Regions from separate parts of the Cellulomonas sp. P4_B5_2 genome, predicted to be linked through region 2. Evidence: predicted binding sites of a transcription regulator. Region 2 holds the regulator's gene; the other holds the start of a gene.

Region 1 (6,530 bases), on a different contig from region 2:
GCGCTGCTCGAACTTGGTGACCGGCCGGTGCGGCGGACGCGGGACGAACGCGTCCACGGTGTTCTCGAGGGACGGGTCGGCCGCGAGCACGGCGAGCATCGCGTCGGCGTACTCGGCCCAGTCGGTGGCGCAGTGCAGGGTGCCGCCGAGCCGCAGCCGCGACCGCAGGAGCGCGACGTGCGACGGCTGCACCAGGCGGCGCTTGTGGTGGCGGGCCTTGGGCCACGGGTCGGGGAAGAACACGTGCACGGCGTCGAGCGACTCCTCGGCTACGGCGGTCCGCACGAGGTCCAGCGCGTCGCCGTGGGCCACCCGGACGTTGGTGAGCCCCGCGCGGTCGACCAGGCCGAGGAGGTTCGCGACGCCGGGCAGGTGCGCCTCGACCGCCAGGTAGTCCCGCGCGGGATCGGCGGCGGCCATCGCGGTCGTCGTCTCGCCCATGCCCGACCCGATCTCCAGCACCACCGGAGCCGACCGCCCGAAGAGCGCGACCGTGTCCAGGGAGCCGTCGGGCGCCACTGGCATCGGCGAGCCCGCGTCGTGCACCGAGAACCCGAGCCGCGGCCACAGGTGCCGCAGGGCGTCCTCGCGCTCGGGGCCCAGGGGAGCGCGACGCGGGTGGAACGTGCGCAGCGGCTCGTGCGGCCGCGACGCCACGTGCCGGAACGCGTCGGACGGGAGGGTCACGAGGGTCCAGCCTAGGCGTCGGCCGTCGGCCCCATCAGCGCGAAGACCTCGCCGAACGGCCCGGCCACGATAGCCATCCGCCCGAACGCGGAGTCCGTCGGCGGGCTGACCACCGTGCCGCCCAGCTCGGTGACACGCGCGGCCGACGCGTCGGTGTCGGTCACGCCGAAGTACAGGGTCCACGCGGCGGGCGCGTCGGCCCCGGCCTGGGCGCCGTAGCCGCCCACGCCGGCCCCGGGTGCGCCGCCGACGGACACCGACGCATAGGTGAAGCCGGGCGCGCTCAGGTCCTCGACGTCGTAGGCGAACACCCGCTCGTAGAACGCGGCCGCGGCGGGCTGGTCGTGCACCATGACCTCGGACCAGACCACCGAGCCGGGCTCCTCGACCACGTCCCAGCCGGTGTGCGAGCCGGGCTGCCAGACCCCGAACACGGCCCCTGCGGTGTCGACGAAGATGCCCATGCTGCCGAGGTCCAGGATCGGCATCGGCGGCACGACCTGCTTTCCGCCGGCCTCGGCGATGGCGGCGGCGGTCGCGGGGAGGTCCTGGGTGGCGAGGTAGACGCACCAGGCGGGCGGGGGCGCGGGCTCCTCGTTCATGGGCTCGCCGAAGCCGACGACGCGGCGCCCGTCGGTGAACGCCTGCGTGTACGAGCCGACCTCGGGACCGCCGACCTCGAACTCCCAGCCGAACAGCGGACCGTAGAAGGCGCGTGCGGCGGCGACGTCCGGCACCGTGATGTCGGCCCACGCCGGGGTGCCGGTGGGCCATGCCTCGCGGTGGGTCGTCATGCGCTCACCCAACACCCCCGCCGCGCTGGCCGCACCCGGGCGACCAGCCAGAACGCGCTCTGTGGGGGGAGACATCACCCGGTGCCTGTGCTAGTCACGTCTCATGGCACCCTTCGCCGCGGGCGACCCCAGGGAACCGCCCGTCGCCGTGGTGTCCGCCGCGGGGTCGACGGAGGAGTCCCACGGCGAGAGCACGCTGACCGTCGTCGTCGCGTTCGGGGCCAACCTGCTCATCGCCGTCGCCAAGACGGTGGCCGCCGTGATGACGGGGGCGGCGTCGATGCTCGCGGAGGCCGCGCACTCGTGGGCCGACGCCGGGAACGAGGTGTTCCTGCTCATCGCGCAGCGGCGCGCCGCACGGCCCCCGGACCCGACGCACCCGCTCGGCTACGGCCGCGAGGTGTACGTGTGGTCGCTGTTCGCGGCGATCGGGCTGTTCGCGGTGGGCGCCGGGGTGTCGATCACGCACGGCATCCAGGAGCTGATCCACCCGGAGCCGGCCAGCGACTTCGTCATCGCGTACGTGGTGCTGGCGGTCTCGGCGGTGCTGGAGGGGATCTCGTTCGTGCAGGCGTCACGGCAGGTGAAGCGTGCCGCCGCCCGGCAGGACCGGGACGTGCTCGAGCACGTGCTCGAGACGTCGGACCCGACCGTGCGGGCGGTGTTCTTCGAGGACGCGGCGGCGCTCGTCGGCATCCTCATCGCCTTCGTCGGCATCGCGCTGCACCAGGTGACGGGCTCGCCTGTCCCGGACGCGGTGGGCTCGATCCTCGTCGGGGTGCTGCTGGCCGTGGTCGCGGTGGTGCTCATCGACCGCAACCGGCGGTTCCTCGTCGGCCAGGCGGTGGACCCGAGCCTGCAGGCCGCGGCCGTCCGGGCGCTGCTGGAGCTCCCCGAGGTCGACCGGGTCACCGAGCTCCGGCTCGAGTTCGTCGGCGCGCGGCAGATCTACCTGGTGGGTGCCGTCGACCTGGCGGGCAACATGGCCGAGGACGACGCGTCGCACGTGCTCGCGTCGCTGGAGCGGCGGATCTCGGCGACGCCCGCGGTGGTCGGCGCGACGCTCTCCCTGTCCGAGCCCCAGGACGCGGGCCTCTGACATGGCGACCGAGCAGGAGTTCCGGGTGCCGGTCCTGAGCCTGCTGCGGCTCGCCGTGCCCGCGGCGGTCGTCGGGATCGGCTGCGCGCTCACGCTCTTCGCGCTCAGCTGGCTGGCCAAGCTGCTCGAGGGCTGGATCTGGGACGACCTGAGCGCGGCGCTCGGCGTGGACTCCAACTCCGCGCTCTGGATCATCGGGGTGCTCACCGCGATCGGTCTGCTCATCGGGCTCGTCATCCGCTACGTGCCGGGGCACGCGGGTCCGGACCCGGCCACGCAGGAGCTGGTCGCCGCGCCTCTGGGCCTGCGGGTGCTGCCGGGGCTGGCGCTCGCCCTGGTCCTCATGCTCGCGGGCGGGGTGAGCCTCGGGCCGGAGAACCCGATCATCGGGATCAACGTGGGACTGGCGGTGGCTCTCGGGCTGCGCTTCCTGCCGAAGGTCAAGACCACCATGTGGCTGGCCATCGCGGTGTCCGGCACGATCGGCGCGATGTTCGGCACGCCCGTCGCGGCCGCGCTGCTGCTCTCGGAGCTGGATGCGGGCGACCGCCGCATCCCGCTGTGGGACCGGCTGTTCGCTCCTCTGGTCGCGGCGACCGCCGGGGCGCTCACCATGCTGCAGCTGGAGGACCTGGACCTGTCCGTCGACGTCCCCGCGTACACCTACGGCGGCCTGGAGGACCTCGGCTACGCGATCGTCATCGCCGTCGGCGCCGCCGCGGTCGGCCTGGTCGCCGTGTACCTCTTCGTGCCGATGCACCGCCTGTTCCTGCGGATCGGCCACCCGGTCCTCATGCTCACGGCCGGGGGTCTGCTGCTGGGCCTGCTCGGCGCGCTCGGCGGCGAGGTGACCCTGTTCAAGGGGCTGTCGCAGATGCAGGAGCTGCCCGGCCTGGCTGCCACCACGACCGCACTCGGCTTCCTGGCCCTGGCCGGCATCAAGCTGGCCGCGCTGCTGGTCGCCGCCACGTCCGGCTTCCGTGGCGGACGCATCTTCCCCGCGCTGTTCGTCGGCGTCGCGCTCGGGTTCGCCGTGCACTCCGCGTGGGACGCGGTGCCCCTGGCGCTCGCGGTCGGGGCGGCCGTGGTCGGCATCGTCGTCGCCGCCACCCGCAACGGCTGGCTGAGCCTGTTCATGGCGGTCGCGGTGGTGCCGCAGGTGTCGCTGCTGGTCGGGTTGGTGCTCGCCACGCTCGCAGCGTGGCTGGTGGTCACCAACCGCCCGCCGCTGATGGACCCGGTCAGCCCAGACGCGCGTCCAGGAACCTGAGCACCTCGGCGACGTACGTGTCGCGGGTGGGCCTGGGGGACAGCGCCAGGTCGTGGGTGCCGCCGGGGATCTCGACGTAGGTGACGTCCGGGCCGAGGTTGGGTGCTAGCCGCTTCATGTCCGCGACGTCCAGCACCGAGTCCGTGGTCAGCAGGGCGTCGTGCCAGACGTCGTCGGGGCCGGAGGCGTCGGAGGCCAGGACGAGGACCGGCACGTCGATGTCCAGGCCGCGGGCGACGCGCGCGTGGCCGCGCCGGATGGTCCGGGCGAACCCGGCGCGGGCCGGGAAGCCGTCGTGAGGCTTCCACGCGAGGTCGTACGACCACTCCCCGCCGGTGCCCTCGTGCAGGGCGCGCCCGTAGAACGGACCGATCTTGCCGACGACGACGTCCGGGGCGACCCTGCCGACGCCGTCGAGCACGGCGGTGAACACCGTGCGCTCGAACCACGAGCCGCGCAGGTCGAGCCACGGGCTGTTGAGCACTAGCGCGTCGATGAGGTGCTCGCCCCGGCGGGCGTCCGCCCACAGGGACGTGACCAGCCCGCCCATCGAGTGACCCAGCAGGACGACCTCGTCGTGGTCGGCGCGGATGATCCGGACGGCGGCGTCGATCTCCTCGGCGTACGCGCCCAGGTCGGTGACGTGGTTGGGCGGCCGACCGTCGCGGATCGAGCGCCCGAAGTCGCGCAGGTCGAGCGCGTAGACGTCGTAGCCGTGGGCCGCGAGCGCGTCACCGACGTGCGTGTGGAAGAAGTAGTCGACGAACCCGTGCACGTAGAGCAGGGCGCGTCGGCTGGGTGATCCGGTGCGGTGGACGAGGGTGGCGACGGGATCGGGGGTGCGGCCGTCGGGCCGCAGCGGCAGCGTCTGAGCAGTCCAGCCGGGCCCGAGCACGTCGTCGGTCATGGCGTGATCGTCGCACGAGCGAACCTGCCGAGGTGGCTTCCAGACTTGAGCGGAATAGACTCAACTCTGGCCGCGGTTGCGAAGAGCAGACTCGACACACAAGGAGGTCACGTGGACGACAAGTTCACCACCCGGTCCCAGGAGGCCCTGGGCGACGCCATCCAGCAGGCATCGGCCGCCGGCAACCCGCAGCTCGAGCCCGCACACGTGCTGAACGCGCTCCTGCAGCAGGAGGGCGGCGTCGCCAACGGCCTGCTCGACGCCGTCGGCGCGGACCGCGGTGCGCTCGGCCGGGCCGTCCGGGCCATGCTGGTGAACCTCCCGTCCAGCAGCGGCTCCACCGTCGCGCAGCCCTCGGCATCGCGCGCCACGTCGACCGCGCTGGAGGCGGCGTCCTCCGAGGCGCGCTCGCTCGGCGACGACTACATCTCCACCGAGCACCTGCTGCTCGGCCTCGCCACCGGCCAGTCCGGTGTGGCCGAAGCCCTGCGCGCGCAGGGCGCGTCCCGGGACGCGCTCGCGGCAGCGCTGCCCGCGGTCCGCGGTTCGGCGCGGGTCACGACGCCCAACCCCGAGGGCACGTACAAGGCGCTCGAGCAGTACGGCATGGACCTGACCCAGCGCGCCCGTGACGGCAAGCTCGACCCGGTGATCGGCCGCGACGCCGAGATCCGCCGCGTCGTGCAGGTGCTGTCGCGCCGCACCAAGAACAACCCCGTCCTCATCGGCGAGCCCGGCGTCGGCAAGACCGCCGTCGTCGAGGGGCTCGCCCAGCGCATCGTCGCCGGTGACGTGCCCGAGTCGCTCCGCGGCAAGAAGCTCGTGGCGCTCGACCTGGCCGCCATGGTGGCCGGCGCCAAGTACCGCGGCGAGTTCGAGGAGCGGCTCAAGGCCGTGCTGGCGGAGAYCACCGGCTCGAACGGCGAGGTGATCACGTTCATCGACGAGCTGCACACGGTCGTCGGTGCGGGTGCCGGCTCCGAGGGCGCCATGGACGCGGGCAACATGCTCAAGCCCATGCTGGCCCGCGGCGAGCTGCGCCTGGTCGGTGCCACCACGCTCGACGAGTACCGCGAGCGCATCGAGAAGGACCCCGCGCTGGAGCGGCGGTTCCAGCAGGTGTTCGTCGGCGAGCCCTCGGTGGAGGACACCGTCGCCATCCTGCGCGGGCTCAAGGAGCGGTACGAAGCGCACCACAAGGTCACCATCGCCGACTCCGCCCTGGTCGCCGCGGCCGCCCTCTCCGACCGCTACATCACCGGCCGCCAGCTCCCCGACAAGGCCATCGACCTGGTCGACGAGGCCGCGTCCCGCCTGCGAATGGAGCTGGACTCGTCGCCGATCGAGATCGACGAGCTGCAGCGCGCCGTGACCCGGCTCGAGATGGAGGAGGTCGTGCTCAGCGAGTCCGACGACCCCGCCTCGGCGGACCGGCTGCAGCGCCTGCGGGCAGATCTGGCCGACCGGCGCGAGGACCTCGCGTCGCTGACCGCGCGGTGGGAGAAGGAGAAGGCCGGGCACAACCTGGTCGGCGACCTGAAGGCCCGGCTCGACGCCCTGCGCTCGGACGCGGAGCGGCTGCTGCGCGAGGGCGACCTGGCCGGTGCCGCGCGCATCCAGTACGGCGAGCTGCCCGCGCTCCAGGAGCAGATCGCTCTTGCCGAGGCGGACGAGGAGGCCGTCGACTCCCTGCCCGACTCGGCGCCGATGATCGCGGAGAAGGTCGGGCCCGACGAGGTCGCCGAGGTGGTCGCGCAGTGGACCGGCATCCCG
Region 2 (7,952 bases):
GGGACGAGGAGGGTGGACAGGATGCGGACCGCAGTCGTCTTGCCGGCGCCGTTGGGGCCGAGCACGCCGAGGACGGTGCCGCGAGAGACGGCGAGGTCGACGCCTTGGAGCGCCTTCGTCTCACCGAAGTGCTTGACGAGGCCTTCTGCCTCGATCACCAGGTCGTGTGTCATGGCTCCAGGCTGGAGGAGCCCGCTGACAGGGCCCCGACACGGCGCTGACACGCTCCATGTCGGTGGGACGTCCGAGGAAGTGAGCGCTGGAGCGACCAGATGCTCGGACGTCCGGGTCAGCGCAGTGCCGCGAGCAGGCGGTCGAGCTCGTCGTCGGACGTGTAGTAGTGCGGGCTCGCGCGGACGACCTCCGTCAGTCCCCGGACGCCGTAGTCCAGCTGGGCCGACGAGATGCGCGTGACGCTCACGTTCACACCGGCGGCGGCGACGCGGGCGCGGACGTCATCGGCACGCATCCCGTCGACCGTGAAGGTGACGATGCCGGACCGCCGCACCCCCTTGTCACGCACGGTGACTCCGAGGGTCTGGGCGAGCTCTTCGCGGAGGCGTGCCGCGAGCGCGGTGACCCGCTCCTCGATCGCGGGCAGCCCGATCGCGAGCGCGTAGTCCGCCGCCGCGCCGAGGCCGAGGTTGTCGGCGATCGACCGCTCCCACGTCTCGAACCGCAGGGCGCCCGGGACCACCTCCCAGGTCGTCGGCGACGACCAGGTGGCCGCGCCGAGGCCGAGGACGGGCGGGACCAGCCGCTCGGTGATCGCACGGGAGGCGTAGAGGAAGCCGGTGCCGCGGGGGCCGCGCAGGAACTTGCGGCCGGTCGCGGCGAGCAGGTCGCAGCCGAGGGCGGTCACGTCGACGTCGAGCTGGCCGACCGACTGGCACGCGTCGAGCAGGAACGGGACGCCTGCCTTGCGCGTGAGAGCGCCGACCTCCACCGCCGGGTTCACGACACCTCCCCCGGTCGGGATGTGCGTCAGGGCGACGAGGGCGACGTCGTCGTCGAGCCGGCGCTCCAGCTGGTCCAGGTCCACCTGCCCGTGCTCGTCGTCCTCGATGATCTCGAGCGTGGCGCCCGTGCGCTCGCACGCCTGGAGCAGGGCGATCGCGTTGCTGATGTACTCCGTGCGCGCCGTGAGGATCCGCTGGCCCTGCGTGAGCGGCAGCGACGAGAACGCCACGTTCCAGGCGGCGGTCGCGCTCTGCACCAGGGCGATCTCGTCGGGCTGCGCGTGGATCAGCCGCGCGACCGAGCCGTACACCGCCGCGACGCGGTCCTCCGACTCGGCCTCCGCCTCGTACGGACCGATCTCCGCCTCGCGCCGCAGGTGCGCGACCACCGTGTCCGTCACAACGCGGGGGCGCAGGGCTCCGCCGGCGTTGTTGAGGTGGGCGACGTGCTCGACGCCGGGCGTGTCACGGCGGGCGCGGTCGAGGTCAATGCCGAGATCGATCGTCACGGCGCCGAGTGTAGGCAGCCGACCCGCGGTGCCCTATGGCCACCCGCGACGACGTGGCTCCTCGGACGTCCGCAGATTCGAGTGCCTGGACGACCGAACGCGCGGACGCTGCGGGCGTCGAGAGCTGGGGTCCGCAGATTCGAGCGCTCCCGCAACCGGATGCGCGGACGTCCGCACTCGAGGAGGCTCCAGGGCGCTCGAGTGCGGACGTTGCTGGGTGGTGGTGCGGGACGTCCGCGCTCGTGTGGGCTCCAGGCCCATCGAGTGCGGACGTTGCGGTGGGGGTCAGCGGGAGCTGGGGCGCCAGAGGACTACTGCTGCGCGGTCGGTCGTCGTCGTCGGGCGGCGGAGGCGGTTGGCCGTGCGGTTGACCGCGACCACGTCGCCGCGCGGGTCCGCCGTGAAGACGCGGCGGCCGGGGTCGACGAACGCGCGCAGGTACTCGATCTGCCGCTTCAGCCCCTCGAGCTCCGCCTCGAGCTCGAMGATCCGCTTGATCCCCGCCAGGTTGACGCCCTCGTCCTGCGACAGCCGTTGCACCTCGCGCAGGGTCGCGATGTCCCGCAGGGAGTACCGGCGGCCGCGGCCGCTCGCGCGGCTGGGGCTGACCAGGCCGAGGCGGTCGTACTGGCGCAGGGTCTGCGGGTGCATGCCGGCCAGCTCGGCGGCGACCGAGATGACGTACACCTTGGCGTCCTCGCCGGCCATGGCTACTTCTTCGCCGCGGCGAGCAGGTCCGCGCGCACGTCCTCACCGGACGTCGCGATGCCGAACGCCTGGACGGCCTCGCGGGCGGCGGCGTTGAGCCGCTGGGGCACGACGACCTGGACGGTGGTCAGCAGGTCGCCCTTGGTGCCGGGGACACCCTTGCCCTTGACGCGCAGGACACGCCCGGACGGGGTGCCCTCGGGCACGCGGACGCGGACGGTGGACCCGTCGAGCGTCGGCACCTCGATCGTCGCGCCCAGGGCGGCCTCGTCGAAGGCCACGGGCACGGTGATGCGCAGGTTGTCGCCGTCGAGGGAGAAGACGGGGTGCGGTGTGACGCGCACGGTGATCACCAGGTCGCCCGCGGGGGCGCCACGGTCACCGGGTCGGCCCTTGCCACGCAGCCGGATCTTCTGGCCGTCGCGGACGCCGGCGGGGATGCGGGCGTTCACGGTCCGGCCCTCGACCACGAGCGAGACGGTCGATCCCTCCACGGCCTGCCGGAACGGGAGCGTCGCGCTGGTGGCCAGGTCGGCACCCTGCTGCGGGCCGGGGGCGAACCCGCCACCCGCGTTGCCGAACAGCCCGCCGAGGATGTCCTCGAACCCCGACGCACCACCGGGGGCGTTGGTGTAGCGGACGCGACCGCCGCCCTGCTGACCGCCGAACATGCCACCGAAGACGTCCTCGAACCCCGCGCCGCCGCGACCGCCCGACGTGAACCGCGGGCCGCCCGCCATGGCGCGCAGCTGGTCGTACTGGCCGCGCTGCTCGGTGTCGGACAGGACCGCGTAGGCCTCGCCGACGTCCTTGAACCGGGCCTCAGCCTTGGCGTCGCCCGGGTTGTGGTCCGGGTGCATCTGGCGCGCGAGCTTGCGGTACGCCTTCTTGATGGTGGCGGCGTCGGCATCCTTGGGCACGCCGAGGACGGAGTAGAAGTCCTTCTCGAGCCAATCCTGTCCCCCCCGCTACCCGTGTTCTACGCCTCGGGGTCCACGACCGCGACGCGGGCCGCCCGGATGATCCGGTCGGGCGTGCGGTACCCCGGCTGGAGCACCATCTGCACGGTCGACTCCGAGACGTCCGGGGCGTGCGAGTGCATGAGCGCCTCGTGGATCGCGGGGTCGAACGGCTCGCCGACCGCGCCGTAGCGGGTCACCCCGAAGCGACCGAGGGTCGCGTCGAGCTTCTCCGCGATGGGCAGGAACGGTCCGGTGAGGTCACCGTGCTGGCGAGCCAGCTCGATGTCGTCCAGCACCGGGATCAGCGCCTCGACGATCTCGTGCACGCCGCGGTCGTGGGCGGCGAGGGCGTCGGCCTTCGACCGCTTCACGAACCCGGAGTACTGCTGCTCGAGGTTGTAGTACGCCGCCTTGGAGCGCTGGAGCTCGTCCAGACGCTCGGCGGCGAGCTTCTCCGCCTCGACGAGACCCTCGAGGACGACCTCCTCCTCGGCGGAGGCCGCGATGGACTCCGCGTCGGCGAGGATCTGCTCCTCGGGCGTCAGGTCGCCGTCGGCGTCCTCGGTCCCGGACGTCACTTCGATGCCGCCTCGTCCTCGTCGTCGACGATCTCGGCGTCCACGACGTCCTCGTCGGACGACGTGTCAGCCGCAGGCTGCTCGTCGGCCGGCGCAGCGCCCGCCATGTTCTCGGCGGAGTAGATCGCCTCGCCGATCTTCTGGCTCGCCGCGAGCAGGGCCGAGTGCTTGGCCTTGACCGCGTCGATGTCCGTGCCCGCCAGCGCCGTCTTGAGCTCGCCGACCGCGGCCTGGACCTCGGTCTTGACGTCGTCGGGCAGCTTGTCGGCGTTGTCGACCAGCAGCTTCTCGGTCGAGTAGACGAGCTGCTCGGCGGAGTTGCGGGTCTCGGCCTCCTCGCGACGCGCCTTGTCCTCGGCGGCGTGCTCCTCGGCCTCGCGCACCATGCGCTCGATGTCCTCCTTGGGGAGGGCCGAGCCGCCGGTGATCGTCATCGACTGCTCCTTGTTGGTGCCGCGGTCCTTGGCGGACACGTGCACGATGCCGTTGGCGTCGATGTCGAACGTGACCTCGATCTGCGGCACACCACGCGGCGCGGGCGCGATCCCGGTCAGCTCGAACGTGCCGAGCGGCTTGTTGTCCCGCGCGAACTCACGCTCGCCCTGGAACACCTGGATCAGCACGGACGGCTGGTTGTCCTCGGCCGTCGAGAAGATCTCCGAGCGCTTGGTCGGGATGGCCGTGTTGCGCTCGATGAGCTTGGTCATCACGCCGCCCTTGGTCTCGATGCCGAGGCTCAGCGGGGTGACGTCGATGAGCAGGACGTCCTTGCGGTCGCCCTTCATGACGCCGGCCTGCAGAGCGGCACCGACGGCGACGACCTCGTCCGGGTTGACGCCCTTGTTGGGCTCCTTGCCGCCGGTCAGCTCCTTGACGACCTCGCTGACGGCCGGCATACGGGTGGAGCCGCCGACGAGCACGATGTGGTCGATCGCGGACAGCTGGATTCCGGCGTCACGGATGACGGACCGGAACGGCTCCTTGGTGCGGTCGAGCAGGTCCTGCGTCATCTGCTGGAACTGCGCACGCGTGAGCTTGGTGTCCAGGTGGACCGGGCCGTTCTCGCTCATGGACAGGTACTGCAGCGAGATGTTGGTGCTCGTCGCGGACGAGAGCTCCTTCTTGGCCTGCTCCGCCGCCTCGCGCAGACGCTGCACGGCGATCTTGTCCTTGGCCAGGTCGACGCCCGTGGAGTTCTTCACCTCGGAGACCAGGAAGTCGACGATCCGGTTGTCCCAGTCGTCGCCGCCGAGCCGGTTGTCGCCGGAGGTCGCGCGGACCTCGATCGTCGAGAAGCCGTCGTCGTCCTTGCCCACCTCGAGGAGGGACACGTCGAACGTGCCGCCACCGAGGTCGAAGACGAGGATGAGCTCGTCCTCCTTGCCGCGCTCCAGGCCGTAGGCCAGGGCGGCCGCGGTGGGCTCGTTGATGATGCGCAGGACGTTGAGGCCCGCGATGGCGCCGGCGTCCTTGGTGGCCTGGCGCTCGGCGTCGTTGAAGTACGCCGGGACCGTGATGACCGCGTCGGTGACGGGCTCGCCCAGGTAGGCCTCCGCGTCACGCTTGAGCTTGGAGAGCACCCGCGCGCTGATCTCCTGCGCGGTGTACTTCTTGTCATCGATCGCCTGCGACCAGTCCGTGCCCATGTGCCGCTTGACGGACGAGATCGTGCGCTCGACGTTGGTGACGGCCTGGCGCTTGGCGATCTCGCCGACCAGCACCTCACCCGTCTTGGAGAACGCGACCACCGACGGCGTCGTGCGCGACCCCTCGGCGTTGGCGATGACCGTGGGCTCGCCGCCCTCGAGGACTGCGACCACCGAGTTGGTGGTGCCGAGGTCGATGCCGACTGCTCGTGCCATGTGTGTGCCTTCTTTCGTGTCGTACTGGGGTGTGTCGTCTCGCTCTTGAGTCCGGCTGGCTCAAGTCTGCGTCGGGTTGGGGCTCGGCGCAAACTCGGGTGGGTCGAACTTGAGTCTGTTGGGCTCAACCTTGCGAGTGCGCGTCGCATTCCCCCGGCGGCAGCGGGAGCCGCTCGACCGGCACGCGTCCGGCGATGTGGCTACGGTGCAGTGATGAAGCGCTCGTTGCGCACAGCGCGGTCCGCCGTCCTCGCCGTGCTCGCGGCGCTCGCCCTCGTCGGCTCAGCCGGCTCCGTCGCCAGCGCTGCGCCCACCGCCGCGTCGCGCGTCGTCTACGACGCCCTCGGTGACTCGTACGCCTCCGGGTACGGCGTCCCGCCCTACGCCGAGTGCGGCCGCTCGCAGAGTGCCTACGCCGTGCAGCTCGACGGGCGCCAACGCCTGCGACTCGACGACTTCGTCGCCTGCGCGGGCGCGACCACGACCTCGCTGGTCACCGGCGGCCAGCTCGCCGCGCTGGATGCCGACACGGACCTGGTGACGTTGACCGTCGGCGGCAACGACATCGGCTGGTCGAGTGCGGTCGCCGCCTGCCTCGGCGGCACCGACGCCCTGTGCACCGGCGCGGTCGCCGTCGTCGACGCACGGACCACGAGCCTGTTGCCGGCCCTGCTCGACACGGTGTACGCCGGGGTCGCCGCGGCCGCCCCCAACGCCCACGTCGTGGTGACCGGCTATCCGCGGCTGTTCTCCCCCGAGTACGGCGCCTACCTCGCCGCCTCGTCGGCGGAGCTCAGCACCCTCAACGCCGCTGCGGACACCCTCGACGCGGTGATCGCTGCCGCCGCCGACCGCGCCGGTTTCCAGTTCGTGGACGTTCGCAAGAGATTCGACGGCCACGGAGCGAACTCGCCGGATCCGTGGATCCTCGGGCCGTCGGACCCGGGAGCCTTCCACCCGACAGCCGCTGGCTACGAGGCCTACACGGCCGCCGTGAACTCGGCGCTGGGTCCGGTCAAGCCGGGCTGCGGCAGGCACGACCGGTGAGGCGATCGTCGTCTCGCAGGTCGACGACGAGGTCCACGTCCGGCCGGAGGCCTCCATGGGCAAGCTGATCTACGCAGCCAACACCTCGCTCGACGGCTACCTCGAGGACGAGAACGGCTCCTTCGACTGGTCGGTACCCGACGAAGCGGTGCACGCGTTCTGGAACGAGCACGAGCGGCACATCGGCACGTCGCTCTACGGCCGCCGCATGTACGAGACGATGCGCGTCTGGGAGGACGACGACTGGTTGGCGAACGAACCGGCCGTCGTCCGCGAGTACGCGGGGATCTGGCGTGACGCCGACAAGGTCGTCTACTCCACGACGCTCGACGCGGTGTCGACGGCGCGCACGAGGATCGAGCGGCAGTTCGATCCCGAGGCGGTACGACGGCTCAAGGAGGAGTCGGGCTCGGACCTGAGCATCGGCGGCGCGACGCTCGGGGCTGAGGCGTTCCGGCACGGGCTCGTCGACGAGTGCGTGCTCCTTCTGTGCCCGGTGCTCGTGGGCGGCGGCAAGCCGGCGCTGCCGCGAGGGGTACGGCTCGACCTGGAGCTGCTGGATCACCGACGGTTCGGCAACGGCGTGATCTACGTGCGCCACGCGGTGCGAAGCGCCATCTGACACCAGTGGCGGCCCGCACGACGTACGTCTGAGGGTTCACCGCGGCGCCGGGCGAGGCGTCGCCTAGACCCGTTCGACGCCGTCTGCCTGCGGTCCCCGGTCACTCTGGCGCACCTGGAACCGGACCCGATCGCCCTCCTCCAGCCCTTCGGCGCCCCGCACGACCGACACGTGCACGAAGAGGTCAGCACCCCCGGCATCCGGGGTGATGAAGCCGAACCCGCGCTCCGCGTCGTAGCGCGCGACGACGCCCTCGCCGCCGCGCACAGGGCCGCCGGACTCCCTCGGGGGGCCGGACCGTGCGCGTGCCGGCGCCGCGGGGGCGCTCCCCACGAGCCGGATGTTGCGGGCCTGGAGCCCCTTCTCGCTCGTGCCGACGTCGAAGGTCACGCGATCGCCCTCGGACAGCTCGGTCACCCCCGACGGCAGCGACCGGACGTGGACGAAGAGGTCCTCGCCGCCCGAGTCGGGGGTGACGAACCCGAAGCCCTTCTCCCCGTCGTACCAGGACACGGTGCCGTCCGCACCGTCGGACGCCCTGGGGCGTCCGGTGGCCTCAGCCCCGAGCGGCAACAGGTGGTCCGCCTGCGGCCCCTTCTCCCCGTCGACGACCAGGAACGCCACCCGCTGCCCGTCCGAGATCACGCCGCCGCCCACGATGGCCGAGCTGTGCACGAAGATCTCCGCACCACCGCCGTCGGGCGT

The links. Region 2 encodes HspR, which represses chaperone genes until heat shock. Its sites were predicted from a motif close to AAGTTGAGTCNNNNNGACTCAACTT; they were not measured.
Region 1: clpB (ATP-dependent chaperone ClpB) is a predicted target of HspR. The motif match lies at 4,800-4,824, and genes of this name have one in related genera.

Annotation. Positions count from the first base shown of each region.
Region 1 is NZ_JBFUHU010000003.1:495-7,024, forward strand. Features, by position in the region: gene trmB (tRNA (guanosine(46)-N7)-methyltransferase TrmB) at 1-687, opposite strand, end outside; gene AC1DUQ_RS00310 (VOC family protein) at 699-1,481, opposite strand; gene AC1DUQ_RS00315 (cation diffusion facilitator family transporter) at 1,585-2,580, shown strand; gene AC1DUQ_RS00320 (ion channel protein) at 2,582-3,850, shown strand; gene AC1DUQ_RS00325 (alpha/beta hydrolase) at 3,822-4,757, opposite strand; gene clpB (ATP-dependent chaperone ClpB) at 4,869-6,530, shown strand, end outside.
Region 2 is NZ_JBFUHU010000034.1:11,741-19,692, reverse strand. Features, by position in the region: gene AC1DUQ_RS04085 (ATP-binding cassette domain-containing protein) at 1-173, opposite strand, end outside; gene AC1DUQ_RS04080 (aminotransferase class V-fold PLP-dependent enzyme) at 290-1,468, opposite strand; gene AC1DUQ_RS04075 (heat shock protein transcriptional repressor HspR) at 1,754-2,176, opposite strand; partial or broken gene AC1DUQ_RS04070 (DnaJ C-terminal domain-containing protein) at 2,179-3,144, opposite strand; gene grpE (nucleotide exchange factor GrpE) at 3,156-3,716, opposite strand; gene dnaK (molecular chaperone DnaK) at 3,713-5,578, opposite strand; gene AC1DUQ_RS04055 (SGNH/GDSL hydrolase family protein) at 5,792-6,625, shown strand; gene AC1DUQ_RS04050 (dihydrofolate reductase family protein) at 6,681-7,247, shown strand; gene AC1DUQ_RS04045 (cold-shock protein) at 7,311-7,952, opposite strand, start outside.